4 regions of the Nitratireductor sp. OM-1 genome follow, and region 3 is predicted to be linked to each of the others. Evidence: predicted binding sites of a transcription regulator. Region 3 holds the regulator's gene; each other region holds the start of a gene.

Region 1 (7,252 bases), 780 kb from region 3:
GATCACGTCAATCGCGCTGGCGCTTGAAGAAAGGGAGCATGGATAATGGAAGCCGCTCTTGCCTTTGTGGTCAGCGTGTTCTTTGCCGTTGCCATTTATCTCATGCTTTCAAAGCACATCATCCGCATCCTGCTGGGGGTCTCGATCTTCGGCAATGCGGTGAACCTGTCGATCTTCACGGCAGGGCGGCTCATGCGTGAGGTGCCGCCGATCATTCCCGAGGCTCTGCAGACGCCGGACTCCGCGATCGCCAACCCATTGCCACAGGCGCTGGTGCTGACGGCAATCGTGATCTCGTTCTCGCTGTTCGCGTTCCTCCTTGTGCTGGCGTTCCGCGCCTATCAGGAACTTGGAACGGACGATACGGACGGAATGCGCGTCGCCGAACCTGAGGGCGAGCCGCTGCCCCCGCTTGGATACTGAGACACTGATGGCCGCTGAATCGATAGACATTTCCGATGCAATGGTGATCCAGCCGACCACGCTGGGTGACTGGATGATTGTGGCGCCGGTTGGGGTGCCGATCCTTTTTGCCGCGATCCTGCTGATGGTGCGTCATGAGACGCGCCTGCATGCCGGTATCGCAATCACCGGCCTGCTTCTGACGCTGGCAGCCAATGCGGCGCTCTTGCTGCAGGTGCTCGCCGACGGGCCGCAGGTGATGACCATGGGGCGGTGGCTGCCGCCCTTCGGCATCTCCTTTGTCGCAGATGCGCTGGGCGCTTCGCTCGCCTTCGTGGCGACGCTGGTGGCAGCCGTGTGTGCGCTCTACGCCATGAAGGACATCGGGGCGACGGGACGCCGTTACGGCTTCTACCCGTTCGTGATGGCCCTGATGGCCGGTGTGGGCGGTTCGTTCCTGACGGGCGACATCTTCAACCTCTATGTGTGGTTCGAGGTGTTCCTGATCTCGTCCTTCGGTCTTCTGATCCTGGGCTCGACGGAACGCCAGCTCGACGGCGCGACCAAATATGCGATCCTGAACCTTGTGGGCACGACGCTGTTCCTGACGGCGACGGCCTATCTCTACGGCACGTTCGGTACGCTGAACATGGCGGACATTGCGCGCAGGGTCGACGCCGTGCGCGACACCGGGCCGCTGATGACGCTGGCGGTTCTCTATCTGCTCGCCTTCGGCATGAAGGCGGCGGCGTTTCCCGTCAATTTCTGGCTGCCGGCTTCCTATCACACGCCGCGCATCGTCACGGCGGCGCTGTTTGGTGGCGTTCTGACCAAGGTGGGCGTCTACGCGCTGCTGCGCGTGCTGGTGATGATGTTCCCGGTCGAGCGCGTGGAGCTTTCCGGCGTGATCGCCTGGGTGGCTGCCGGCACGATGGTGCTGGGCATTATGGGCGCGCTTGCCCAGTCGGATGTTCGCCGGGTTCTGGGTTTCGTGGTGATCTCGGGCGTGGGCGTGATGCTGGCCGGTCTGGCGCTGGGAACGGAAGAGGGGCTGACCGGTACGGTTCTCTATGCCTTCCATTCCATTCTGGCGATGACGGCGCTCTATCTGCTTGCGGGCGTGATGAAGGAGCTTGGCGGCAGCTATTCGCTGCATGAGCTGGGCGGTCTCTACCGCGCCTATCCGGCGATGGGCGCCTTCGCGCTGATCCTGATGCTTGCCGTGGCCGGCCTGCCGCCGGCATCCGGCCTGTGGCCGAAAATCCTGCTGGTGCAGGCATCGCTGGAATCCGGCCTGCCATGGCTCGCGCTGGCCATTCTCGCGACGGGTCTTCTGACCACGATTGCGCTTGGCCGCGTCTATATCCTGGCGATCTGGCGCAACCGGCCCGAAGGCGCGCCGAGCGGCGAGCCGAACGCACGGCCGGGGCTCGGCTATGTGTCGCTGGCTCTGCTTTGCATTCCGATCATCCTTCTTGGCGTGTATCCTGAGCCCTTCATTCGCATCGCAGAGACCGCTGCGGCAGGGCTTCTGGATCCGTCCGCCTATATCGGAGCGGTCTTTCCCGTGGAGGCAGCGCAATGAAACTGTCCCTGATCAACATTCTCCTGGCGCTGATCTGGACCGCAGTGAGCGGCTCGTTCACGCTGCCGAACTTCCTCTTCGGCTTTCTGCTTGGTGCGGCCACGCTCTATCTGATCCGCGAGCAGGTGGGCTCGCTCGGTTATTTCGAGCGCAGCATGCGGGTTCTCTCGCTGGCGCTTCTCTTCCTCTACGAGCTGGTGCTTTCAGCGTGGCGTGTAGCCATTCTCGTGCTGTCGCCCAAGATGGACATCAAGCCCGGCATTTTTGCCTATCCGCTCAAGGTGGATCGGGATTTCGAGATCACGCTTCTGGCGAACCTGATCACGCTGACGCCGGGCACGCTGTCCGTCGACGTGTCGGAAGACCGCCGTTTCCTCTACGTGCACGCCATCGACTGTTCCGACCCGGATGAACTGCGTCGCGACATCGCCGATGGTTTTGAACGAAAGATCATGGAGGCGTTTCGATGAGCGCCAGTCAAGAATTCCTCGACTTCGCCGAGTTTGTGGCGCTCGCCCTGCTCAGCCTGTCGTTTCTTCTCACGGTGGTGCGGGTGCTGATGGGGCCGAGCCTGCCCGACCGGGTTCTTGCTCTCGACATGCTGGTGACGATCGCCATCGGCTTCATCGCCGTCATCGGCATTCGCACGGGCTTCACGCTCTATCTCGACATCGCCATTGCGCTTGGCCTTGTCGGCTTCCTTGCGACGGTGGCGTTTGCGCGCTTCGTGCTCAGCCGCCGCTATGAGCAGGAGTTCGTGAAGCGCGATACGCTGGGCATTTACGGGGACAAGGACCAATGATGGGCGACGTGCTGAACATTCTCACCGGCGCGCTCATGATCATTGGCGCTGCCTTCACGCTGGTGGCGGCCATTGGCATTCTGCGCCTGCCTGACCTTTACACCCGCATGCATGCGGCGTCGAAGGCGGGCACGCTCGGCTCGGGCCTGTTGCTGATCGCCCTGGCGATCTTTGCGCAGGATCAGGCCATCGTCACGCGCGCGCTCGCCGCCGTGGTCTTCTTCCTGCTGACAGCGCCCATTTCCGCGCATCTCCTGGCCAAGGCCGCCTATGCGGCCGGCTACAAGCTCTGGGGTCGTTCGGTGCATGATGAGATGGCGAATGCGGGAGGGGATGCGACCACCCCTGACGCAGAGGCAAGAAGTGACAAAGAATAGTGGAATAATTTTCCGGTAAATCCTTTTTGAGGCATTGCCGGGATGGATTCTACTTATAGTGGTCTTTGAAAAGCCTGAAGCCGGCTTTTCCCGGGAAGTGCGGCTTCGGGGGCAGGTCCATACCCCACAAGGCATGGCTTCAATACTCAAATTTAATAAGGCGGGCTTAGATATAATTTTCCAGTAAGCTCAATTTTGTCTGATTTTTGGAATGAATTTGATTTTTTTGAGATGAGATAAACAATCTGCTTCTAGTGTCGCCTAGTATAAGGCTTAAAAAGTGAGTTGACCGAAAGCAGAAAAGTAATCATAAGATTGCTGCCTCATCGGGAGTCGGGCCAAGAAATGCCAAAAACATCTGGCTCCCTTTAGAGACTTCATGAGTGGCGACTTGAGGTGAGACCAATTTTAATGACGTTGGGGCAAGGTAACGAAATGAACGACGATTCTGTAAAGAACGACAACATGCTTATAGAGCTGACCGCGGACGTTGTTGCCGCGTATGTCAGCAACAATCCGGTTCCCGCATCTGAGCTTTCCAACCTGATCTCTGATGTGCACTCGGCTCTTGGCCGTGTCAGCGGAACGCCTGAGGCGCCGCCGGCCGAGAAGCAGAAGCCGGCCGTCAACCCCAAGCGCTCGGTGCATGAAGACTACATTATCTGTCTCGAAGACGGTAAGAAGTTCAAATCGCTGAAGCGCCACCTGATGACGCATTACGGCATGACGCCGGAGCAGTATCGGGAGAAATGGGGCCTTGACCCGAACTACCCGATGGTTGCGCCCAGCTACGCGGTTGCCCGCTCGAAGCTGGCCAAGCAGATGGGTTTAGGCCGCAAGCGCAAAGAGGCCTAGAGCTTCGGACCGAGAGGCGGCATCCGGTTTTCGGTTGTTCGGCTGCTCTATAAAAGTTTCGATCATCCTTTGTTGCCCGGGTGGGAGCAGGGTGATCCAGCGTAACGGCTACGCCGAGATTATACGCTTCAAGGTTCAGGCGTCGCTGCCACAGCGACGCCTGATTTGTTTCAGGGGGGGGGCGGCTTTTCCTGCCGCGCAAAATGCGACGCCTCTCATGCGCTTCCGGGAATTCGGGGGGCGGTGCGACCGCCCAGAGAGAATGCTGCGGGCGGATGTGTGTATTTTCTCCGTGCCGGGCATGGTGTTTCCGGCGCCAGGCGTTCCAGCGCCTGTTTCAGAGCGATGTGTCGGTTGAGATCATAGCTCCAGTGCCCACGCACGCCTTTCAGGCGCTCTCTTTCGATCAGACGCTTCAGGCGCTGAACGAGGGCTGTGCGTTCAGCGCCCGTTGTCTGTAGCGCTTTGGCAAGGTCGATGCCGCCAATGAGGAACAGTGCTGCCGTTTGCCGTGACAGTTCATGGCGTTTTCTCTTTTCTTCAAGGAACTCAAGGCGTTCTTGCTTCATCGCGGTCATGGTCGATCCCTGTCTTGATTTGGGGTGACTATGAGGGCGCGCGGCACGGGCGGGGATAAACCTGTGTTGGAAAAACGGTTCTCAGAATTTTTATGTCTGTATTTCAAGATCTTGATTGATCGATGGGAAATATCGTTCCCTCTTTGTTCGCTTTGGTGGTTGTGTAGGGTATAAGAATTTATTCCTCTTTTTTGGGAAGGGATAATGCCTGTGCTTTCAAATTCCACCAAACCGCCGCAAGACGCAGCCGAGCCGGAAGGAGTGTCCGGGGACACCGAGCGTCCGGCATTTGCGGGGCGCTTGAGCCCCGTCACCGAAGAGCGGTTGGGCGACGTCTGCGAATGCGTCATCGATATCCTCGCAGCGCTGTTCAATGTGAGCGGGCGCGAGCTGCGCGAGGCCCGTCGGTCATCCACCAGCGTGACGCGGGTGCGCCAGATCGGCATGTATGTCGCGCATGTTGTGCTTGGGTTGAACATGACCGAGGTCGGGCGTGGCTTCGGGCGTGACCGGACCACGGTTCAATATGCGTGCCATCTGATAGAGGACATGCGCGACGATGAAGAATTCGACCGGATCGTGCTGATGACGGAGCGGATCACCTCGGCTGCGTTTCGCAATATGGAGGTGCGCTGAGATGGCGGTGATGAAGGACGATGTGCGTCAGCGCCGTGAATTTCAGAGGGCGTTGCGGTTTCTGCAGAAAGGGCCCGCCTGGCTTCAGCGCGGGGCGAAGACGGGGGCGGTGCTTCTGGATGGCGGAGAGCGGGGAACGATCTCGATCGCGCGTGATGTGCTGGAAAGGCTGGGCCGTGATGATCTGGTCTCTCGTGATGGGGAACGGGTGAAGCTGACGCAGGCGGGAAGCGCACATGCGTGCAGGCTTGGCGCGCGTGAGGAACCTTTTCGCAGGCAGCACTGGGAGCTCGAACAGCGAAGCTTTGGCGAGGGGCTGGAGCGTGAAGTGGTGTCGGCGACATTGAGCGAATCGCCGCTCGCCCAGCTTGCCCGCCGGCGGGCCCGCAATGGCCAGCCATTTCTGAACCAGGCGGAGTTCGATGCGGGGGAAAGGCTGCGCGCAGACTATACGCGCGGGCAGATCATGCCGCGGATGAGCGCCAACTGGGTGGCGACGGTTTCGGCGGGCAGGAGGAGCGGTGGGGCAGGCGAGGGGGCCGACCTCACGGACGCGGCGCCCGCAGCGCGCCAGAGAGTGGACCGGGCGCTCAATGCGGTGGGGCCGGAACTTGCCGGCGTTCTCGTCGATATCTGCTGCTTCCTGAAAGGGCTCGAGCAGGTGGAGACGGAGCGCGGCTGGCCCGTGCGTTCAGCGAAGGTGGTGTTGAAGACGGCGCTTGGCGCGCTCGACCGCCATTATGCGCCACGGGACGCCCGGAGAGCGGCGGCGCAAAAGCCCATTCTTCACTGGGGCGTTGAGGATTATCGTCCGAAAATCGCCTGACGTGCGGCGGAACGATACACCAGCGCGGAGGCCCATGAGGGCCTTCGCATGTCAGTCTTGCGAGTCAGTCTTGCAAGAGATTTAGCCCGCTGCGGGAGCTACGGCTGCGGCCTCGTCCCGGATGCGCTGAACCATGGCGCGCAGGCCATTGGCGCGCTGCGGGGTGAGGTGCTCGTCGAGACCGAGCTTGCGCAACACGTCTTCGGCATTGATGGCGAGGATTTCGCTGGCGCGCTTCCCGGAAAAAAGCAGCATCATGATGGCCACCAGGCCGCGCACGATGTGGGCGTCGGAATCGCCCTTGAAGTTCAGGACCGGATCGTCGCCATCGGCGCGCTCGGTGTAAAGCCAGACCTGGCTGACGCAGCCGCGAACGCGATGCGCCTCATCCCGCGCGCTCTCCGGATAGGCCGAAAGGCCGTTGCCCAGATCGATGATGTAGCGATAGCGCTCTTCCCAGTCGTCCAGAAAGGCGAAGTCGTCGTAGAGGGTGTCAATCGTCGTGCTCATTGGGCCGGATATAGTGATTGTCCGGCCTGTCGTCACGCAAAACCTTTTTTAGGAAGAGCGCGCTTAGCGGTTCTCGGCGCTCTCGGGAATGCTGCCGGTGGTGATGGTGTCTTCGGGAGCGGCTGCCGCGTCGGGCGCTTCGCTGCCGCTTTCCTCGATCATTTCATAGGCCATGCGGGCGCTCTCACGGGCGCGGACGCCGATGGTCTGAAGGGCGGCGACGCCCGTGGCGCAGACTTCCGGTTTGCGCTCGCAGATGCCTGCCATGTCGCTGACCGCGTCACGGGCGGCGCTCAGAGCCTGAAGGGCGCCGATCTGCGGCGCCGCGCCATCGCCATCACTACCGGCGCCGCCAATCGGCACAAACAGCAGAACAAGCGAAAGCCAGAAGATTGCGCGAATAAGAAAGCCCATGACGTCCAGTCCCGTTTCCTGCCCCGTTTAGCTCAAGATCCAACTCAAGGGGGCGTCCCTTTCATTACCATTGCACGGTCCGGCCAAGGAGCTCTTGAGATTTTTGCTAAAATTGAAAGCAAATTTCTCACGCATTCGAAAATGATTGCCTTCGAGACAAGTCTGCATCAAAGCCTGTGAAACGCCTTAACCTTTGATTTACCATCCAAGCGCCTGTGCCGATTGAGGTGTCGGCGATGGTCAAAGGGCGAAAGCCTGTTTTTCTGA
Region 2 (7,252 bases), 910 kb from region 3:
ACCCATTCGGAAACCGGCGTGGCGTCGGAAGGCGCTCACGAAGCTGGCTTCCCGCCCTTCGATTCGTCCACATTCCCGTCGCAGATTCTGTGGCTGGCGATCACTTTCGGGCTGTTCTACCTGTTCCTCAAGCGCGTTGTGCTGCCGCGTATCGGCGGCATTCTGGAAGTGCGGCGTGACCGCATTGCCCAGGACCTCGACCAGGCTGCGCGGATGAAGGAAGAGGCGGATCAGGCTGTTGCTGCCTATGAGCAGGAACTCGCCGACGCTCGCAAGAAAGCCAATGTCATCGGTCAGGAAGCCCGCGACGCCGCAAAGGTGGAAGCGGACGCCGAGCGTCAGCAGATCGAGAAGGATCTCGATGCCAAGCTCGCCAAAGCCGAGGAGCGCATTGCTTCGATCAAGGAAACGGCCATGAAGGACGTGGGCGCCATCGCTGAAGACACGGCGGCATCCATCGTTCAGGAACTGGTCGGCGGCCGGCTCGACACGACTGCAGCGAAAGCTGCCGTCAAGGCCGTCAAGCAGTAGGAGAAGGCCATGGACGCGACATTCTGGGCGTTTATTGCCCTGATCATCTTCCTGGGCGTTCTTGCCTACTTCAAGGTGCCGGGGATGATCAACGGCGCGCTCGACGGACGCGCCGAGCGCATCCGCAACGAGCTGGACGAAGCGCGCAAGCTGCGTGAAGACGCGCAGCAGCTGCTCGCCGAATACCAGCGCAAGCGGCAGGAAGCCGAGCAGGAGGCGCAGGACATCGTCAGTGCCGCCAAGCACGAGGCCGAGCTGATCGTCAAGGAAGCCAAGCAGAAGACGGACGAGTATGTCGCCCGCCGGACCGCTCTGGCCGAACAGAAGATCGAGCAGGCTGAAGTGGATGCGGTCAACGAAGTGCGCGCAAGCGCCGTCGATCTGGCCGTGGAAGCAGCTCGCGCCGTTCTGGCCGACAAGGTGGACGCCAAGACCAGTGGCGATCTCTTCAAGGCTTCGCTTCAGGACGTTAAGGCGAAGCTGAACTGATCGGCTTTTCCAGACGAAATCTCAAAAACGCCGCCGGTCTCCGGCGGCGTTTTTGTTTGTGCAGAATTCTGCAGGGCGGTGAAGGGCTTTCCGGTCGGGCAGTTGCGGGAAGCGGATGCCTTCACAAGCCGTGCGTTCTCATCGGCTTACAGGCAGTAAATGCATCACGCGGGCGCGGGCTCATAGGGCACGTCCAGAAGCGTACAGAGCTCGCTCAGGCATTCCTCGAAGGCTGGCTCCATGTCCGTATAGGCGAAGGCCATCTGCCCGAACACTTCCATGCACAGATGCCCATAGAGGCGGATCCAGCATTTTAGGAAAACATGCGCCGCGTCGGGCGGCAGGATGTTCCCGTTCTTCTCGCTGAAGGCGATGAGCTGCTCCACCTGAACGGGGGGCATGTCGTCGAGGTTCGGAATGGGGAAACGCTGCGTCTCCCATATCTCGGCAACCTGTTCGAGAAACACCTCTCCAAATGCACCGCAGCTTGCCGCGTCATCGTAGAGGGGCGCGGCGGCATCGCCCTTCGTCTCCACCGGGCTTGCAAACAGCCAACCGAACTCGGCCGAATGATCAAGCGCCCAGCGTCGCAGGGCGCGGCATGTGGCCCCGAGACGGCGTGCAGGCGTGTCGGCATGTGGCAGTGATGCGGCCTGGCGCATATGCGCCACCAGCTCGTTGAAGAACTCCCTGCGGAGCGCCTCGATGAGGGCCGCCTGGCTTGGATGGTAGCGGTAGAGGGCAGGGCCGCTCATGCCCATGCGGCGGGCGATCGCGTTGATGGTGACGGCAGCGCTGCCCTGCTCGACCAGCAGGGCGCGGGCGATGTCGTGAATCTCGCGGAATGTGGCGGCGCGCTGCATCTCCTTGCGGGTCAGCGTGGGGATATCGTCGGCAGGTTTCATATTGTCCGTTACAGATAATAGTTTTAGTTATAGTATCTAACTGAACTGAGATGCGCAAACGGAGATACGCATGACCGTGCTGGTGGCTGGACTGGTGCTTTTCCTCGCAATGCATTCGCTGCGGATCGTCGCGCCGGAGATGCGCGCCCGGGTGATGGCGGAGCGGGGCAAAAACGCCTGGCTGTTGCCCTATACGGCAGTATCGCTCGCAGGCTTTGCGCTCATCGTCTGGGGCTATGGGCTGGCGCGCATGGACCCGGGTTTGGTTTATGCGCCGCCGCTTGCGCTGCGGCATGTGGCGCTGCTCGTGCTTCTGCCGGTCTTTCCGTTGCTGATTGCCGCCTATGTGCCGAGCCGCATCAGGGCTGCCGTGGGGCATCCCATGCTGGTGGCGACCATCCTCTGGGCGCTGGCCCATCTGATGGCGAACGGCACGTTTGCCGATGTGATCCTGTTCGGCAGTTTCGCGCTGTGGGCGGTCATCGACTGGCGGTCGGCACGTGCGCGTCCCGCCAGTTCGTCTGCGAAGGTTCCCGCCGGGTGGGCCGGGGATGCAGTGGCGGTTTTAGGCGGGCTCGCGATCTACGGAATTTTTGTCGCCGGGCTCCATGAGTGGCTGATCGGCGTCTCGCCTCTCTGAGGAGGGCGAGGGCGCGTTCAGATCGCGCAGGGGCGCAAAGGTCATGCGGTGCAGGCGAAGCACTGCACCGTGCTCGGTGATCGCCGTGCGGTGCCGTTTGGTGCCATAACCCATATGGGCTTCGAACCCATATGGCGGGGCGATTTCGCTTGCCCGGCCCATCATGCGGTCGCGTGTGACCTTGGCGACGATGGAGGCTGCGGCGATGGACTGGCTGCGCTGATCGCCCTTGACGACGGCGCGCGCCGGGCAACAGAGGCCGGGCGGCACATCGCGCCCGTCTGCAAGGGCAAAGAGCGGTGTGACGCAGAGACCTGCGGTTGCGCGACGCATGGCCTCAAGGCTCGCACGCAGAATGTTGGTTTCGTCGATGCTGGTCGCGCAAAGAGAGGCGACGGACACGCTGACCGCCATGTCCAGAATGTTCTCATAGAGACGGTCGCGCGCCTCGGCGGAGAGACGCTTGGAATCGTCCAGCCCTTCGGGCAGCCGGTTGCCATCCAGAATGACGGCGGCGGCCACCACGGGACCGGCAAGCGGGCCGCGGCCGGCCTCATCCAGACCGGCGACAGGCGCCATGCCTTCGCGCATGAGTGCCGCTTCCATCTGGAAATCGGGACGAACGGGGAGGTCGAAGAGAGTGGGAGAATCGGAACGCGTACGAGCCATGGTGCGGCGATGCTCGCATCGGTTCCGATTCTCCGCAAGGTCTTCCCGGCGCAAGGGGCGGAAAAGCCGGGAAGCTTCCGTCGGCCCACGGGGATGCAAAGCCTGACGGGATTTCTGCGCCGCGCCGGAGCGCGGCGGTGTTCATGTGGAGAGGCGGGTCCGGTGGCGCTGGAGTGGACGCAAGGGAACCTAGAGAAGCATGAGCTGCTCGCCTCCCGGTGTGGGCGGGGTGAAGAGGTCACTCCTCAGCCGGCGCTTCTCCTGATTGAGGCCAAGCCGTTTGGCGGCGATCTCGAACCGGCGACCGATCTGCCAGGCATAGGGGCCGGCGCCTTTCATCCGCTTGCCCCACTGGGCGTCGTAATCCTTTCCGCCACGCATGGAGCGGATCAGCGAAACGACATGGCGATAACGATCGGGCGCATGGCGCAGCAGCCATTCCTTGAAGATGGGGCTCACCTCCAGCGGCAGGCGCAGGATGATGTAACCCGCCTCACGCGCGCCGGCGGTCGCTGCCGATTCCAGAATGCGCTCGATCTCGCAATCGGTGAGGCCGGGAATGACGGGGCCCATCATCACGGAGGTGGGGATGCCTGCCTCCGTCAGCGCGCGCACCGTTTCCAGCCGGCGCGACGGGGTGGCGGCACGCGGTTCCATGGTGCGCGCCAGCTTGCGGTCGAGCGTGGTGACGGAGAGTGCGACCTTGGCCAGCCCCTGCTCGGCCATGCGGGAGAGGATGTCCATGTCACGCATGACGAGCGCAGACTTGGTGACGATGCCGACCGGATGTTTGTGCGCCTCCAGCACTTCGAGAATCTCGCGCATGATGCGGTATTTCTTCTCGATGGGCTGGTAGGGGTCGGTGTTGGTGCCGATGGCGATGGTGCGCGGCTCATAGCCGGGCTTTGCGATCTCACGCTCCAGAAGGCGGGCGGCATCCGGCTTGGCAAACAGTTTTGCCTCGAAGTCGAGCCCGGCCGAAAGCCCCATATAGGCGTGGGTGGGACGTGCGAAGCAGTAGACGCAGCCATGCTCGCAGCCGCGATAGGGATTGATGGACCGGTCGAAGGAAATGTCCGGCGAGCTGTTGCGCGTGATGATGGTGCGCGGCTTTTCCACCTGCACTTCGGTCTTGAAGGGCGGCAGTTCCTCAATGGAACCCCAGCCATCATCGAAGACATGCCGCGACACCGGTTCGTAACGTCCCGACGGGTTGATGCCTGCGGCGCGACCGCGCCGGCGTTCGGCATCGATGCGGATGCCGGACCGGTCGATCACCGTGTTGGCCACCGCGGCGCCACCGCCATTGAAGGCGGCCGTATCTGCTCTGGTCATCTGTTCCATGGGTCACTCCATGCCTGGGCGATGTGGCCGGCTTTCTGGAACGCGGGAACTGGCGGAAAGCGGAATCAGCATCGCTGCCGATGAATCTATTCCTATCGAACAAATGAGAACAAAGCAAGAACTTTAATCGGGGAACGGAACAGCCCTGTTTATCCACAGGCGTCAGGAACCAGCATCCATGTGGATGCCAGCCTGGCCTGAAACAGGTTTTTGAAGAGGTGGGGTGCGGCTCAGGCGGACTTGCCGCCGCCGCGCTTCAGATGCTCGGCAAGTCGCGGCATGATTTCCACGAAATTGCAGGGCATGTGGCGGTAGTCGAACTGGTCCCTGAGGATGCCGTCCCAGGCATCGCGGCAGGCGCCCGTGGAGCCGGGCAGGGCGAAGACGAAGGTCTGGTCGATGAGGCCGGCGGTTGCGCGCGACTGGATGGTGGAGGTGCCGATCTTCTCAAAAGAGATGCGGTGGAAGACATGCGAAAAGCCATCCATGCGCTTGTCGAACAGCGGTTCGAGCGCTTCGGGCGTCACATCGCGACCGGTGAAACCGGTGCCGCCGGTGGTGATGACGGCATCGATGCCGGCATCGGCGCACCAGAGTTTGACGGCCATGCGGATGGCCTCGACATCGTCGGCAACGATTTTGCGGTCGGTGAGCGTGTGGCCCGCCTCCTCGATGCGTTCGGCAAGCGTCTGGCCGGAGCGGTCATCTTCGAGCCCGCGCGTGTCCGAGACGGTGAGAACGGCGAAGCGCACGGGGATGAATTCACGGGTGGGCGTGGTCAGCATCTGGCTGCTCCGCTGCAAGGGTTTCGGTTTCAAGGACGAACCATTCGGGATGTTCGCAGGCAAGGGCGCGCCGGGCGCGCGCTGCCGCATCCGCTGATGAGAAAATGCCGAAACAGGTGGCGCCAGAGCCCGACATGCGCGCGGTCAGCGCGCCGGCCCGCCTGAGAGCGCCAAGACCATCTTCGATCTGGGGCACGAGGCGGCGCGCCGGCATTTCCAGATCGTTGCGCGCGCCATCCAGCCAGCGGACGGCCGTTGCGGCGTCGGGCAGGTCCTCAAGGGCGGGAAGGGGAGCGTTGTCGCGCCGCTCAAGCGCTGAAAAGACTTCAGGCGTTGAGAGCGGAATGTTGGGGTTCACCAGAACGAGCGGCAGGGCGGGGAAGGCGGGGATCGTTTCCAGAGCCTCACCGATGCCGCGCGCGATGAGGGGTTTGGAGGCAAGGCACATGGGCACGTCCGCCCCAAGCCGGAGGCCCAGCCGGATGAGATCGGTCTCGTTTATGGCGAGGTCCCAGTGGCGGGCGAGCAGGCGCAGGGCCGCAGCCGCATCGGCGGAGCCGCCGCCAACGCCCGAGGCAACGGGCAGGTTCTTTTCCAGATGGAGCCGCACCGGCGCATGCGCATCGCCGCCGAAGGTCTCGCGCAGGAGGTCGCGGGCGCGGGTGACGAGATTGCCGGACCCGATGGGCACATGGGCGGCGTAATGGCCCGATACGAAGAAATCGTCTTCCGCGCCGTCTTCCACTTCCAGAAGATCGCCATCGCCGGTGAAGGCCACCAGCGTATCGAGCAGATGAAACCCGTCCGCGCGTCTTCCGACGACATGCAGTGCCAGATTCACCTTGGCGGGCGCGATCATGCTGCCGTGTGGGGACATGTGAGGGGCCGGTTCCTGACCTTGAAGATGGAGGGAGCACCGGACCGAAAACGTGGAAACCGGTTTTCAGTTATCCCGATGCTCTATCTGCATGAATGCTCTAGTCTTTGGGAACGCGATATTCGCCCGTCTTGGGATCGTATACCAGTGTTCCCATGCTGCCATTGGCCGCTTCCTTGCGGGCGCGGCGGGCTTTTGCGGTCACGCGTTCGGCCTCGCGGACGAATTTGCGATAGCCCACATAGGCCACAACGCCGACTGCGGCGAAGAAGATCAGTTGGGGCATTGTCGATCCTCCGGTTTCATGCCACCGAGTTTAGCGCATCCATTCGGACGCACAAAGGACGCTTTGATCCGGCGCGGCGCCGGGTCAAAGCCCGTAGCGACGCCACAGCGCCTGTTCCTCTGCTGCTTCCAGTAGACCGGAGGCTGCGTTGCCGGCAAAGGCCGCCCCGAGATCGGGCAGGCCGCCGGCGCTGCCGGCAATGCCAAGCTTGCGGCCGAACAGGCCACGCGGCTGGGTGATGAGGGCGAGTTTGGTCTTTTCGCCATAACGTTCCTTGAGCACCGAGCGCATGTCGCCGATGCCGTCCACAAGCCCCAGTTTCAGGGCGCTTTCGCCGGTCCAGAATGCGCCGGTGAAGAGATCGCCATCCTCGGCGAGCTTTGCGCCACGGCGTTCTTTCACCAGATTGATGAACGTGTCGTGGATTTCGAGCTGGAGCGATTTGAGGCGCTCCACGTCTTCCTTCTTCTCCGGCTGGAAGGGATCGAGGATCGCCTTGTTCTGGCCGGCCGTGTGCACGCGCCGCTCGACGCCGATCTTCTTAAGCATCTCCGGGAAGCCGAAACCGGCGGAGACGACACCGATGGAGCCGACGATGGAAGAGGGGTCGACGATGATCTCGTCGCCGGCAATGGCGATCATGTAGCCGCCGGAGGCCGCCACATCCTCAACAAAGACGAAGACCTTCTTGTTCTTCTCCGTCGCGAGATCGCGGATGCGGCGGAA
Region 3 (7,252 bases):
TCCTCCCTAAAAACGTCAGCGACGAAAGTCGTTGGATGTCACCATTGCGGTTCTGTGGAATTGGAATCACAATGGAATGCCTCAAGCATTGGGCATCTCAAGTTCAATGAAAATCGAGACATTGGTCGTATGTAACGGGAAGCACGCAATGGGTGTTGAGTGGTCGAAAGGCATTTTATTCTTGCGGGAAGCCGCAGCACGCATGCGTTTCCGGCGTGAAAATACAGCGATCAATACTGTCGGGATCATGTGCGACTTTGTTTGCACACGTTCATCTTTCGTCGCACAGAAGAAGCTCTATGGATACCTGAAGGCGCGCATGGGCACGCGCTATCCATCCATGTTCGAGGATGATGTCTTTGTTGAATCCATCAATATCGCCAAGCTGCATGTGTTTGCCGCCTGTCTATCGGATCTGACGGTTCATGCCGTTGCGAGGGTGGCTTCTGGCGGCGCGCTGGCGGGGGAAGAGGCACGCACGCTGGCGCTTCATTGTCACGAGGCCGGACTGGCGGACAATGGCGATGTGCTGCCCGATGCCGGTACAGTGGAGGCCTGGCGCAGCGCTTTCGTGAAGCGTATTGCGGATGTTCACTGGCAGAATGCGGCGCTGGCCGCAGATTGCTTTACCGAAAGCCCAAAGGCGCTTTTCAAATGGGCGCCGATTGCTGACGAACTCAAGCGGTATGACCGTGAGATCGTGGAGAACTCGATCCGCTTCGCCTTCGGTGAAGTGACGCGCTCGTTCCGCGAACGCGCAGAGCTTCCTGAACTGGCGCAGGACTGGCGGGCGCAGTCGGTCACTTGAGCACGCCGCAATAAAAAAGGGCCCCGTCCGACGACGGAGCCCTGATCGCCCCAACAGTAGCGATCAAACGGAATAGTACATGTCGAACTCGACCGGGTGCGGCGTCATCTCGTAACGCAGCACTTCCGACATCTTCAGCTCGATATAGGCGTCGATCTGATCGTCGTCGAACACGCCGCCGGCCTTCAGGAAGCCGCGGTCCTTGTCGAGCGCCATGAGGGCTTCGCGCAGCGAACCGCAGACGGTCGGGACCTTCTTGAGCTCCTTCGGCGGCAGATCGTAGAGATCCTTGTCCATGGCCTGGCCGGGATGGATCTTGTTCTTGATGCCGTCGAGGCCGGCCATCAGCAGCGCTGCGAATGCGAGGTAGGGGTTTGCGCCCGGATCGGGGAAGCGAACCTCGACGCGCTTTGCCTTCGGCGAGGAGCCGAAAGGAATGCGGCAGGATGCCGAACGGTTGCGGGCCGAATAGGCGAGCAGGACCGGGGCTTCAAAACCGGGCACCAGACGCTTGTAGGAGTTGGTGATCGGGTTGGTGAAGGCGTTGATCGCCTTGGCGTGCTTGATGACGCCGCCGATATAGTAGAGGCAGCTCTCGGACAGACCGGCATATTCATTGCCGGCAAAGGTCGGTTTGCCGTCTTTCCAGATCGACTGGTGGACGTGCATGCCCGATCCGTTGTCGCCATAGATCGGCTTCGGCATGAAGGTTGCGGTCTTGCCATAGGCATTGGCGACCTGGTGAACGCCGTATTTGAACTTCTGAACGCTGTCGGCGCTCTTCAGGAGCGTCTCGAACTTGATGCCGAGCTCGTGCTGCGCAGCACCCACCTCGTGGTGGTGCTTTTCAACGATCACGCCCATTTCGGACAGGACCGTGAGCATCTCGGAGCGCATGTCCTGCGCGGAGTCGATCGGCGGAACCGGGAAATAGCCGCCCTTCATGCGCGGACGGTGGCCCAGATTGCCGGTCTCGTAGTCGGCGTCGTCGTTGGACGGCAGTTCGCTGCAGTCGAGCTTGAAGCCGGTGTTGTAGGGATCGGCCTTGTACTTCACGTCGTCAAAGACGAAGAATTCCGGCTCCGGGCCCACATAGACGGTGTCGCCAAAGCCTTCGGCCTTGAGGAAGGCTTCTGCCTTCTTGGCGGTGCCGCGCGGGTCACGGTTGTAGGCCTCGCCGGAGATCGGGTCGAGAATGTCGCAGACGATGGCCATCGTGGACTGGGCGAAGAAGGGGTCCATATGCGCCGTGTCGGGCTCCGGCATCAGAACCATGTCGGACTCGTTGATCGCCTTCCAGCCGGCAATGGACGAGCCGTCGAACATGACGCCATCGGCGAACATGTCCTCATCCACTGCCGTGACATCCATCGTGACATGGTGAAGCTTGCCTCTTGGATCCGTGAAGCGAAGATCGACGAACTTTACGTCGTTTTCCTTGATCTGCTTCATGATGTCTTGTGCTGTGGTCATATTCGCTTTCCTGTTTGCGATGAGCTTGCCTGATGATCCGGACATGGTCCGGGAACTACTGATTTGGGTCAGACTGCGTCTGCGCCGGTCTCGCCGGTGCGGATGCGGATGACCTCTTCAACATTGGTGACGAAGATCTTGCCGTCGCCGATGCGGCCTGTCTGGGCTGCCTTGCGGATCGCCTCGATGGCGGCGTCGACGGTTTCGTCCGGCAGGACGACCTCGATCTTCACCTTGGGGAGGAAGTCGACGACATATTCCGCCCCGCGATAGAGCTCGGTGTGGCCTTTCTGGCGTCCGAAACCCTTCGCCTCGATGACAGTGATGCCCTGAAGGCCGATTTCCTGAAGGGCCTCCTTCACCTCATCTAGCTTGAAGGGTTTGATGATCGCTTCGACCTTTTTCATGCCTCGGTGGCCTCCAAATGGGTTCAGGGACGGATGGTCCGCATCCCTTATTGCTCCGGTTCGGTTGAAGCACGAAACATGCCAACTCGTGACAGAGCCTTGCATGTTGCGTGCCAAACGCTGCATTCTGCGTCTTGAGAATTGGCGCGACGCGGTTTTCTCCGGCTTTGGCATGCTAGGCGAGCGCCCCCGGATAGCAAGATGGGAACCATGCGGTGCGGTTCGCAGTTTGAGACTTGCTTAAAAAATATGCAATGAGCCGAAGAAAGCGGCAGCTTGTTATGCGTATGGTTGTTCTGACACCTGAAGAAATGGGCAATGTGGATCGCGCGGCCATCACAGCCGGCCCTCATGACGGGTACGGGCTGATGCGCAATGCCGGCGCGGCGGTGGCCGATCTGATCCTCGAGCGGTTTTCCGGCGCTGCCGGCGTCGCGGTTTTATGCGGACCGGGCAACAATGGGGGGGACGGCTATGTCATTGCGCGGCTTCTGGCCGAGCGCGGCGTCAATGTTCGCCTGTTCGCCGATGCTGCGCCGCAGGAAGACAGCGATGCCGCCAGGGCGCGTGAAGACTGTTTTGTAACGCCCGAGGCGCTGGCCGATTTTCGCCCCGAGACCGGCTGGCTGGTGGTTGACGCGCTCTATGGCGCCGGGCTTTCAAAGCCAGTTGAGGGCATCGAGGCCGAACTCATCGAGCGGGTTGCTGCTGCGGGCGTCCCGGTGGTTGCCGTCGATCTTCCGTCCGGTCTTTCGGGGCTCACGGGCAAACCGCTGGGAAGCTGCTTCGATGCGGACCTGACCGTCACGTTTTTCCGCAAAAAGCCGGGGCATCTGCTCATGCCCGGTCGACGCCTGTGCGGCGAGCTGGTCGTGGCCGATATCGGCATTGCCGAGATGGCGCTTGCATCAATGGATATCGCCCTCTGGGAGAATGGTCCGGCGCTCTGGCGCGACGGCGTGCCGGCGGTGGAGATCGATGCGCATAAATATGTGCGTGGTCATGTGGCCGTCGTTTCGGGCGGTGGCGCATCCACTGGTGCAGCGCGGCTTGCCGCGCGTGGCGCGGCGCGCGCCGGGGCAGGGGCCGTGACGGTGCTTTCGCCTGCAAACGCCCTGTCGGTGAACGCGATGCACCTGACCTCGATCATGCTGCGCAAGGCGGAGGCGGTGGATGAACTCATCGCCTTCCTCGATGAGCGAAAACCGACAGCCGCCGTTCTCGGTCCGGCAGCCGGTACAGGCGAGCGCACGCGCAGCTTCGCGCTGGGCTTTCTGGAGCGCGATGAAGGGCTGAAAGGGCTGGTGCTGGATGCCGACGCCATCACCGCCTTTGCCGATACGCCCGATACGCTCTTCGAGGCCGTGAGAAGTTCCGTCATAGCGACCGTGCTGACGCCGCATGAAGGAGAGTTCGCGCGGCTCTTTGGCGACCTTGCGGCTGACGCTTCCATGTCCAAGGTGGAGCGTGCGCGCGCAGCGGCAGAGCGCTCAGGAGCGGTGATCATCCTGAAGGGGGCGGACACGGTCGTCGCCTGCCCGGACGGGCGCGCCGCGATCAACACCAACGGATCGCGTTTCCTGGCGACGGCGGGCTCTGGCGATGTTCTGTGCGGGATTGTGGCCAGCCTTCTGGCGCAGGGCATGCCGGTCTTCGAGGCGGCATCGGCCGGCGTGTGGCTGCATGCAGAGGCTGGCGGGATGTTCGGCCGGGGCCTGATTGCGGAGGATCTGCCCGAGATGCTTCCGCATGTCTTCCAGGCGCTCTTCCCGGACGATGTTAGCTGAACCGACGCGGAGCTTGAAAAGAGCGCGCATTCTGGATGCCGGATGGCATCGGAGCCGGGGCATGCCTGAAGCCGCCCCGGATAGTCTTAAACTCAGTAGCGGCGCATCAGGCCGACGAGGCGACCCTGCACCTTGACGCGGTCGGGGCCGAAGATACGGGTTTCGTAAGCCGGATTGGCCGCTTCAAGGGCAATCGATGCGCCCTTGCGGCGGAAGCGCTTCAGCGTTGCCTCTTCCTGATCCACCAGCGCCACGACGATCTCGCCGGGATTGGCGGTCTGCGTCTCGCGGATGATCACCGTGTCGCCATCGAAAATGCCCGCATCGATCATCGAGTCGCCCTTGACCTCAAGCGCGTAGTGATCGCCACCGGTCAGCATGTCCGGCGGAACCGCGATGGAATGGGTCTGGTGCTGAATGGCGTCGATGGGGACACCGGCAGCGATGCGGCCCATGACAGGCACGGAGACGACGCCGGAAAGCGCGTCATCATTGCTGGCGGCAGGCTTGGAGGCCGCTGGCGCGGGCGTCTTGCCGAGGCTGCCCTCGATGACGCTTGGCGAAAAGCCGCGCGCGGCGGAATTGAGGCCGGGCGCGATGGAATCGGGAAGCCGCAGAACCTCCAGCGCACGCGCCCTGTTCGGGAGCCGGCGAATGAAGCCGCGCTCCTCCAGAGCCGTGATCAGCCGGTGAATGCCGGACTTGGAGGCGAGGTCGAGCGCCTCCTTCATTTCATCGAAGGAGGGCGGGATTCCGGTCTCCTTCAGTCGTTCATGGATGAACAGAAGAAGTTCGTGCTGCTTGCGGGTCAGCATGGGCGCCACCGAGAATCAGTTAAAAACAAAACCAGAACATACTCTATATGTTCCAGTTGTGTTCCGCAACCGTCCGGTTGCAGCGCTTATGGCGCGGCGAAAAGCGCCTTGGCTCCGTCTGCCACGAACTGGACCGCGAGGGCTGCCAGAATGACGCCCAGGAGGCGCGTCAGGATGGAGCGTCCCGTTTCGCCCAGAAAGCGGTCCACGCGCTCCGCCAGCGTGAAAACGGCATAGGTGAGGAGGATTGTTCCAAGCAGGATGCCGAGCAGCGCGATGGTGCCAAGGATCGAATTGAACTCGCCCGAAAGAAGCACGGTTGCCGAGATGGCGCCGGGACCCGCGATCAGCGGAATGGCCAGCGGGAAGGCGGCGATGTTGCGGATCATGTCGCGCGTGATCGCGCGCTCGGCGCTCTTCTCATGGCGCTCCTGGCGGCGCTCGAAGATCATCTCAAAGGCGATGAAGAACAGAAGCAGGCCGCCCGCCACGCGGAAGGCGGGAAGCGTGATGCCGAACACGGCCAGAATGACGCTGCCAGCGACGCCGAACAGGGCCAGAACGGCGAATCCGATGATGGCTGCGCGCACGGCCACCTGATTGCGCTCCGAGCGGTTCATGCCTGCTGTCAGCGCCAGAAAGAGCGGCGCAAGCCCTGGCGGGTCGACGGTTACCAGCAATGTGACGAAGGCGTTGAAAACGGTATCGTAACCAGGCATCGGGTTCTCCTTGCGGCCTCTCTAGCCCAGCTTGGATGCGAGGGAAAAGCCCTCATTCTTCACGCAGGCTCGCTTCCTGCGACAATTTGTCAAGGCGCTCATCCCCAGGAGGTTCGTATGCGCCTGAAATTGCGTTGGATTTCCGTCATCAAAAACGGATGCTCAATTGGAGAATCGCTGACGGCTCATATATAAAGAGTATGTGATTCCTCATTAAGAATGTGACACGTTTTGACTGACCAGACGACGCCGAACGGATCGGGCGAGCCCGACGAAATCGAGCCGATTTCCATTGTCGAGGAGATGCAGCGCTCTTATCTCGATTATGCGATGAGCGTGATCGTGAGCCGCGCCCTGCCGGATGCACGCGATGGTCTGAAGCCGGTGCATCGGCGCATTCTCTATGCATCCCATGAGAGCGGTTACCACTGGAACCGCAAATATGTGAAATCGGCCCGTCCTGTTGCCGACGTGATGGGTAAGTATCACCCGCACGGCGATGCCGCCATCTACGACGCCCTGGTGCGTATGGCGCAGAACTGGTCCATGCGCCTGCCGCTGGTCGACGGGCAGGGCAATTTCGGCTCCATCGACGGCGATCCGCCGGCGGCAATGCGTTACACCGAGTCGCGTCTCACCAAGGGCGCGCATGAGCTTCTGGAAGACATCGACAAGGACACGGTCGATTTTCAGGACACCTATGACGGCTCCTCCAGCGAGCCGCGCGTGCTTCCGGCGCGCTATCCGAACCTTCTGGTCAATGGTTCGGGTGGTATCGCCGTCGGCATGGCGACAAATATTCCGCCGCACAATCTGGTCGAAGTCATCAATGGCTGCGTGGCGCTGATCGAGAACCCCGCACTCGGCCTGCCGCAGTTGCAGGAGATCATTCCCGGTCCCGATTTCCCGACCGGCGGCCTGATTCTCGGCCGTTCGGGCATTCGCAGCGCCTATGAGACGGGCCGCGGCTCGATCCTCATGCGCGGCAAGGTCTCGATCGAGCCGGCGCGCAATGATCGCGAAGCCATCATCATCACCGAAGTTCCCTATCAGGTGAACAAGGCGTCGATGATCGAAAAGATGGCCGAGCTGGTCCGCGACAAGCGCATTGAAGGCATTTCCGACATTCGCGACGAGAGTGACCGTCAGGGTTACCGCGTCGTGGTCGAGCTGAAGCGCGACGCCGTGGCCGATGTGGTGCTGAACCAGCTTTATCGCTTCACGCCGCTTCAGACCTCCTTTG
Region 4 (7,252 bases), 2.0 Mb from region 3:
CCGAACATTGGCCGACCCCACACGCCGCACCATCTTCGAGCGGCTGTGCCGCGATGGCGATCTGACGGTCACCGCCCTCACCGCCGGGGCCGGGGTATCGCAGCCCGCCGTTTCCAAGCATCTTGGCGTGTTGAAGCGCGCCGGGCTGGTGCATGACCGGCAAAGCGGCCGACAGACCTTTTACAGCGCCGACCCGGTTGCGCTGGCCCCGCTCCTCGACTGGACGCGTGAGATGGCCGGCTTCTGGGAGAACCGGTTCGATGATCTGGAAGATCTTCTCGACAGGATGGATCAATGAACGACGCAACAGCCGAAACGCTCTGTGTGGTGGTGGAGCGCACGCTTTCGCATCCGCCGGAAAAGGTCTGGCGGGCGCTCACCCAGCCGCACCTGATCGCCGAATGGCTGATGAAGAACGATTTCGCACCCCGCGTCGGACACCGCTTCAGCCTCACCGCAGACTGGGGTGGCGTTGACTGCGTGGTGGAAGAGATCGAACCGTACCGAACGCTCTCCTACGCCTGGGACACAAAGGACCTGCGCAGCACTGTCACATGGACGCTGACGCCGACGGCCGGCGGCACATTGCTGCGCATGGAGCAGGAGGGCTTTCTGCCAGAGCAGAAGCCCTACCATCGCGGCGCAAGCGCTGCATGGCCGCGCTTCATCTCGGAACTCGAAAGGGTTCTTGAACGCCTCGACTGAGCATCGAAAGCAGTCACATGCAAAAGAACAATCGGAGATCGCCCCATGAGCGCAACCGACACCGGCAAAACCCCGTCAGAACAGATCGATGCACGCATTGCGGAACTGAATGACTGGCGCGGCGAAACCCTCGCCCACCTTCGGCAACTGGTCCTGGAGGCCCTGCCGCAAGTGACGGAAGAATGGAAATGGCGTGGCGTTCCCGTCTGGTATCAGGACGGCATGCTGTGCACCGGAGAGACCTACAAGAAGGCCGTGAAAATGACCTTCGCCAAAGGCGCGAAGCTGGACGACCCGTCCGGCCTTTTCAACGCCAGCCTCGAAGGCAACACCCGCCGCGCCATCGACTTTCACGAAGGCGATGCGATTGATGAAGAAGCGCTCAGGGCCCTTCTGAAGGCCGCAGCCGAACTGAATGCATCGACAGGCCGCAAGAAGCGTGCCGGCTAACCGCCTCGCCCTCCCTTGGGCCCCCGGGGTCACACGTGCTCACACCCACGATGCACCGCCAGTCGAGACAATTACCCGGCAAACCACCGGCCACCACGTGCCTCCGCACCGCCCCATTGAACGCCGGACAGCCGAACGAAACGGCAGAGCGTCACGCCGCCTCTGCGCGCACCGTGCCGGCCACGCGGTAGGAGATCGCCTCGGCCAGATGGGTTCGCGTGACATCGCCGGCGCCATCCAGATCGGCCAGCGTGCGCGCGACCTTGAGAACCCGGTGATACGCACGCGCGGAAAAGCCGAGCTTCTCGCTCGCCTCCCGAATGAGCGCCGTGCACGGCGCATCGAGCGTCACCACATCCTCGATCATTGCGGCCGAGCAGGAGGCATTGGTCGTCCACGCAGGCAGGCCCAGCGCCGTGTATCGTTCCTGTTGCATGGCGCGTGCCCGGCTGACGCGCTCCGCAACCACCGCACTGGGCTCCGAACGCCCGCCCCCGCCGATCAGATCGCTCGCGGAGACGGCGGGAACATCGACCCGAAGATCGATACGGTCGAGCAGCGGCCCCGAAATGCGCGCCTGATAATCCGTCTGGCAGCGCGGGCCGCGCCGGCAGCGATGCCCCGGCTCCCCGGCCATGCCGCAACGGCACGGGTTCATGGCCGCAACAAGCTGGATACGGGCCGGATAGCTGACCCGGTGATTTGCGCGCGCGATCACGCATTCGGCGGTTTCCAGCGGCTGGCGCAGCGAATCCAGAACCTGCGGTGAAAACTCCGGCAACTCGTCCAGAAACAGAACCCCGTGATGCGCCAGCGAAGCCTCGCCGGGACGCGCCTTCAATCCGCCGCCCACGATGGCCGCCATGGAGGCCGAGTGATGCGGCGCGCGAAACGGACGCTGATCAGTGAGTTTGCCCTCCGCCAGTTCCCCGGCAATGGAAGCGATCATGGAGACTTCCAGCAATTCGCGCGGAGACAGGGGCGGCAGAATGGATGGCAGGCGCTGCGCCAGCATCGACTTGCCGGCCCCGGGCGGGCCATTCATCAGAAGATTGTGCCCGCCAGCGGCCGCCACCTCCAGAACCCGCTTGGCCCCCTCCTGCCCTTTGATGTCGGCAAGATCCGGCAATCTGACCGGCGGCGGCCCGAGAGCCGGCTCCGGGCGGCTCATCACCTGGCTACCCTTGAAATGATTGGCGAGCGCGATGAGGCTGCGCGGCGCGAGAATGTCGAGATCCGCGCTGGCCCACGCGGCCTCCGCGCCGCAGGCATGCGGGCAGATCAGGCCGCGCCCCATCGCATTCGCCCCGATGGCCGCCGGCAGAACACCGTTCACCGCCGCCACCGTGCCATCGAGCGAGAGTTCTCCAAGCACGACATAGCCAGCTAATGAATCGTCGGGAATCGCGCCGAGAGCGGCCATGAGACCCAGCGCAATCGGCAAATCGTAATGGCTGCCCTCTTTCGGCAGGTCCGCAGGCGCGAGGTTGATCGTCACCTTCTTGGGCGGCATGGAAAGGCCCGACGCATGAAGCGCCGCCTGCACCCGCTCCCGGCTTTCCGCGACGGCCTTGTCGGCCAGCCCGACGATCTGCATCCCCATCTTGCCGGGAGCCACCATCACCTGCACCTCGACAGGCACAGCCTCCACGCCCTGAAATGCCACAGTGCTCACATGCGAAACCATGTGCTCTCCCCCTGCGCACGCCCGGCATTGCCGCCAGAACACGAGTTCCAATCCCCTTGCAACCGCATTGAAGCAGCTTCAGGCGATCAGATCAAGAACATTGAGAGAACAACCTAGCGCAAAGGTTGTCTTCAGGTTGCAAAGAGTTGTGCCGGGAGAACAGATCGGGGCGAGCGCAAACGCAGCCCGCCCCTTAAACCTGATGCATGATGCAGCGGTCAGACTGCAGCGCAGCGCGCCTCGACGGCATTCCAGAACAGCGCGGCAATATCCGCGCCGCCGAATTTCTTGACCTCGCGGAGGCCCGTCGGAGAGGTCACATTGATCTCCGTCAGCCAGTCACCGATGACATCGATGCCAACCAGCGTGAAACCGCGCTCGCGCAGCGACGGCCCGATGCGCGCGCAGATCTCGCGCTCGCGATCCGTCAGTTCCGCATGTTCGGCGCGGCCGCCCACATGCATGTTGGAGCGCGAATCGTGCTCGGCCGGCACACGGTTGATGGCGCCAACCGGCTCACCCTCAATGAGGATGATGCGCTTGTCGCCGCCACGCACCTCTTTCAGGTAGCGCTGCACGATGAAGGGCTCGCGGAACGCTTCCATGAACATTTCCAGAAGCGAGGCCAGATTGCGGTCTCCCTCCTTGAGGTGGAAGATGCCGGCGCCGCCATTGCCGTAGAGCGGCTTGACGATGATGTCGCCATGCTTCCTGCGGAAATCATCGACCTCGCGCGGATCGCGGGTGATCAGCGTTTCCGGCATCAGGTCGGCGAATTCCGTCACGAAGATCTTTTCCGGGCTGTTGCGCACCCAGGCCGGATCATTGACCACGAGCGTCTTCGGGTGAATGCGCTCCAGAATATGCGTCGTGGTGATGTAATTCATGTCGAACGGCGGATCCTGGCGCAGAAGCACCACATCCAGCTCCGAAAGGTCCGTGCGCTGCGGCTCGCCGAGCGTGAAGTGGTTGCCCACCTCATCGCGCACCTCAAGCGTCTCGGCCCAGGCGATAACCTTGCCATCGGCCATGGAGAGGCGATCCGGCGTGTAGTGCCAGAGCGCATGGCCCCGCCTCTGCGCTTCCAGAGCGAGCGCGAAGCTGGTGTCGCCGGCAATCGAAATGGTGGAGATATGGTCCATCTGGACCGCGACTTTCAGGGACATGGAAAGAGCTCCGGAGGGGACTGTTGTGCGGCAGATGACGGCCCGCGCATGCTTCTGTCAAGCTGTGGATGCCGCACAGACGTCACGCCGCGCCGTCGATGAACAAAAGACTGTTCACGATAACGTTATATTGGATACGATTCATAAACACTTTACGTCCACTGTTCGGCGCATCGAGAACAAGATCGCCCGCATAACGGAGTTTCGATGCAGCCGGCGCCCGCACAAGCACGGACGATAACGGCGGACCAGTCCGACTTTGCCTTCACCGATGCGTTGACGGGCCTCGGAAACATGCGCCGATTCTTCGACAAGATCGACCGGTTGATCGAGGAACGCGCGGACGACCCCGCTCCTTTCGCCATCGGCGTTCTGGATCTCGATGGCTTCAAGCCGATCAACGACCTTTTTGGCCGCGCCGCGGGCGATGAAATCCTGCAGCAGGTGGCCATGCGGCTGCGCGCCGCGATGGATACGCACTCCACGGTCACCCGCATCGGCGCAGACGAATTCGCCTTTCTGTTCCCGCTGGTCTTCAGCGAGGAGGCCGCGCGCGAGAAGACACGGCTTCTGATCGAAATTCTCTCCGCCCCCTATGATGTCGGCCACCGCACCGCGCGGCTTTCGGCGTCTGCCGGCTGTTCCCTCTATTATTCCGAGGAAGAGACAGGCGAGGTTCTGCTCAACAAGGCGGAAACCGCGCTCTATCAGGCCAAGCGCACGGGGCGCGGCGCAGTCGTGGTCTACACCCGCGAGATGGAAGAGGCCGCCAAGCGCGTAACCCATATCGAGCAGGCCCTGCGCCGGGCGGTCGCCGCCGGCGAGGTGGAGCCGCATTTCCAGCCGATCGTCGATCTGGAAACCCGCCGCACGGTGGGCTTCGAGACGCTGGCGCGCTGGACCGACCGGGATCTGGGACCGGTTTCGCCGGGCATCTTCATTCCCATCGCCGAAGAACGCGGCATCATCGGCCCGTTATCGCAGCTGGTGCTGCGCAAGGCCACGGAAGCCGCACGCGACTGGCCGGAGGATCTGTTCCTCTCGTTCAACCTGTCGCCGTCTCAACTGGTCGATCACAATACCGGCCTGCAGATTCTCTCCATTCTCGAACAGACGGGCTTCGATCCGCGCCGGCTGGAGATCGAGATCACCGAAACGGGTCTGATGAACGACCCTGCCTCCGCACAGCGCATCGTTGAGGATCTGCGGCGGGTTGGCATTCGCGTTTCGCTGGATGATTTCGGCACCGGACAGTCGAGCCTTGGCCGGCTGCGCGAGTTCCATTTCGACAAGCTCAAGATCGACCGCGCCTTCGTCGCCTCGATCCTGGAAGACCGGCCGTCCGAACACATCATCCGCGCCATTCTCGCCATGTGTGAGGGGCTTGGCATGGAAGTGGTTGCCGAAGGCATCGAAGCCGAGGCACAGGCCGAGCGCCTCACGCAGTTTGGCTGTGCGGGCGGGCAGGGCTATCTCTTCGGGCGTCCCTGCAATGCCGACGCCACGCTTGGCTATCTCCACCATACGGGCGAACAGAAAACACTGCAGCGCGCGAGCAGCTAACCCGCCTTCCGGCTCGCTTGCCAGCTTGGGGCCTGACCCTAGCGCTTTTCCAGACAGACCCTGGTGTGGCCGGCGCGAATGAAACCGAGCTTCGCTGCAGCAGCCTTTGACAGATCGAGAATGCGGCCACGCGCAAAGGGGCCGCGATCATTGATCCGCACGACCACGCTGCGGCCATTGCGCTCGTTGGTTACACGCAGTTTCGTGCCGAAGGGCAGGGTGCGGTGCGCTGCGGTCATCGCAGCCGGGTTCATCCGCTCACCTGAAGCCGTCTTCGACGTAAGCGCGTACCATGACGCGCTGCCGCACTGTGCTGACGCCGGTGCGGACAACACCGCAACGAACAAAGCGGCTGCCGGCGTGATCATCGCGCCGCGGGAAAGTCGCCTATGCATTATCAGTTTCCTGGAGTTGACGTAGCGGCCGCATAGCGGCGAAATGAGGCGACGTAGCGGCAGCTGCCGCCACGGCATGAAATTGCGACGCAGGATGGGCCGTTCTCGGGCTTTTCTGCTTCGCCTATGCCCTTGAGGGAGGCTTCCTTGACCGACACGCCGCGCACTCTTCGCTCCACCCGCAGGCTCGTCGGCCTTACAGGGCTTGCCGGCCTGCTTCTGGCTTCCACGCCGCTTGCAGCACAGGAAACCGATCCAGGGGCAGACGCCGTGCAGAAGATCGCGCTCGACGCCTTCGACGCCATGAAGCTCAACGCGCTTCTTCTGGAGGTGCGGATTGATGGCGAGCCGCTCATCACGCTTGCCCATGGCGAAGCGATGCCGGGCGTGCCGCTCACCACGGACGGACACTTTCGCAATGGCGCGGTAGCGCTCACCTATGTTGCGGCAGTGGCGCTGCGGCTTGCGGAGGAGGGGCGCTTCGACCTCGACCGCCCCATTGCAGAATGGATGCCCGACCTGCCCGCCGCCGACACGGCGACGCCCCGCATGCTGCTTAACATGACGGCGGGCTACCCCGATCACGTGGCGAACGAGAAGGGATTTCTCGAGCCCTTCTATGCCGATCCTTTTCGACAGTGGACCCCGGAAGAGCTGATCGATGTCAGCCTGTCCACCCCCCGTCGCTTTGCGCCCGGAGAGAACTGGGACTATTCCCATTCAGGCTATGTCATCCTCGGGCGCGTGATGGAGGCGGCCACGGGCGAAAAGCTCGCCGCACTGATGCAGCGCTACGTTCTCGATCCGCTCAATCTCTCGCAGACGCAGGGCCATGACACGCCGTCTGTCCCGGAACCGGTGGTGCACTCCTACACCGCCGAGCGCGGCGTCTGGGAGGACGCCACCCACTGGAATCCTTCCTGGACACTGGCGCAGGGCTCGGTTCAAACGACGGGCATTTCCGACATGGCCCGCAGCTTTGACACGATCACCGGCATCGACGGGTTCCTGCAGCCGGAATCCCGCAAGGCCATGATCGAGCCGCGCCTGATCGGCTTTGGAAGTCCGCTTGAGGGCTGCCCCAACTGCCACACGCTGGACAGCGCCTTCAGCTACGGCCTTGGCGCGATGCTGCGCGGGGACTGGGTCATGCAGACGCCATCCTTTGCTGGCAATGCATCGGCCGTCGCCACGCTGCCGCAGGGCCATTCACCCGAAGGCCGCGTGACCATTGCCGTCGCCGTGACCTACAGGGAAGAGGCGTTCGATGACTGGCAGGGCAATGT

The links. Region 3 encodes LexA, which represses DNA repair genes until DNA is damaged. Its sites were predicted from a motif close to TGTTCNNNNTGTGTTCNG; they were not measured.
Region 1: the regulator LexA is predicted to act here: its motif matches at 4,733-4,750, upstream of DEJ54_RS10960 (cytoplasmic protein).
Region 2: the regulator LexA is predicted to act here: its motif matches at 4,684-4,701, upstream of DEJ54_RS10315 (PA0069 family radical SAM protein).
Region 4: the regulator LexA is predicted to act here: its motif matches at 2,936-2,953, upstream of DEJ54_RS05410 (YifB family Mg chelatase-like AAA ATPase).

The regions. Positions count from the first base shown of each region.
Region 1 is NZ_CP029208.1:2,329,817-2,337,068, forward strand. It holds gene DEJ54_RS10925 (Na+/H+ antiporter subunit B) at 1-46, shown strand, start outside; gene DEJ54_RS10930 (Na+/H+ antiporter subunit C) at 46-423, shown strand; gene DEJ54_RS10935 (Na+/H+ antiporter subunit D) at 431-1,987, shown strand; gene DEJ54_RS10940 (Na+/H+ antiporter subunit E) at 1,984-2,457, shown strand; gene DEJ54_RS10945 (cation:proton antiporter) at 2,454-2,789, shown strand; gene mnhG (monovalent cation/H(+) antiporter subunit G) at 2,789-3,166, shown strand; gene DEJ54_RS10955 (MucR family transcriptional regulator) at 3,602-4,021, shown strand; gene DEJ54_RS10960 (cytoplasmic protein) at 4,237-4,599, opposite strand; gene DEJ54_RS10965 (helix-turn-helix domain-containing protein) at 4,801-5,235, shown strand; gene DEJ54_RS10970 (DUF6456 domain-containing protein) at 5,237-6,061, shown strand; gene DEJ54_RS10975 (SufE family protein) at 6,143-6,571, opposite strand; gene DEJ54_RS10980 (DUF5330 domain-containing protein) at 6,635-6,985, opposite strand.
Region 2 is NZ_CP029208.1:2,197,810-2,205,061, forward strand. It holds gene DEJ54_RS10290 (F0F1 ATP synthase subunit B) at 1-531, shown strand, start outside; gene DEJ54_RS10295 (F0F1 ATP synthase subunit B) at 541-1,020, shown strand; gene DEJ54_RS10300 (TetR/AcrR family transcriptional regulator) at 1,185-1,925, opposite strand; gene DEJ54_RS10305 (NnrU family protein) at 1,996-2,565, shown strand; gene DEJ54_RS10310 (ribonuclease HII) at 2,491-3,234, opposite strand; gene DEJ54_RS10315 (PA0069 family radical SAM protein) at 3,424-4,578, opposite strand; gene moaB (molybdenum cofactor biosynthesis protein B) at 4,809-5,363, opposite strand; gene DEJ54_RS10325 (4-(cytidine 5'-diphospho)-2-C-methyl-D-erythritol kinase) at 5,341-6,240, opposite strand; gene DEJ54_RS10330 (NfeD family protein) at 6,341-6,526, opposite strand; gene DEJ54_RS10335 (S49 family peptidase) at 6,611-7,252, opposite strand, start outside.
Region 3 is NZ_CP029208.1:3,110,399-3,117,650, reverse strand. It holds gene DEJ54_RS14890 (hypothetical protein) at 32-808, shown strand; gene glnA (type I glutamate--ammonia ligase) at 872-2,281, opposite strand; gene DEJ54_RS14880 (P-II family nitrogen regulator) at 2,350-2,688, opposite strand; gene DEJ54_RS14875 (NAD(P)H-hydrate dehydratase) at 2,970-4,475, shown strand; gene lexA (transcriptional repressor LexA) at 4,568-5,290, opposite strand; gene DEJ54_RS14865 (MarC family protein) at 5,377-6,009, opposite strand; gene gyrA (DNA gyrase subunit A) at 6,241-7,252, shown strand, end outside.
Region 4 is NZ_CP029208.1:1,133,922-1,141,173, reverse strand. It holds gene DEJ54_RS05425 (helix-turn-helix transcriptional regulator) at 1-298, shown strand, start outside; gene DEJ54_RS05420 (SRPBCC domain-containing protein) at 295-705, shown strand; gene DEJ54_RS05415 (DUF1801 domain-containing protein) at 751-1,155, shown strand; gene DEJ54_RS05410 (YifB family Mg chelatase-like AAA ATPase) at 1,307-2,842, opposite strand; gene gshB (glutathione synthase) at 3,061-4,008, opposite strand; gene DEJ54_RS05400 (bifunctional diguanylate cyclase/phosphodiesterase) at 4,216-5,571, shown strand; gene DEJ54_RS05395 (septal ring lytic transglycosylase RlpA family protein) at 5,610-5,966, opposite strand; gene DEJ54_RS05390 (serine hydrolase) at 6,114-7,252, shown strand, end outside.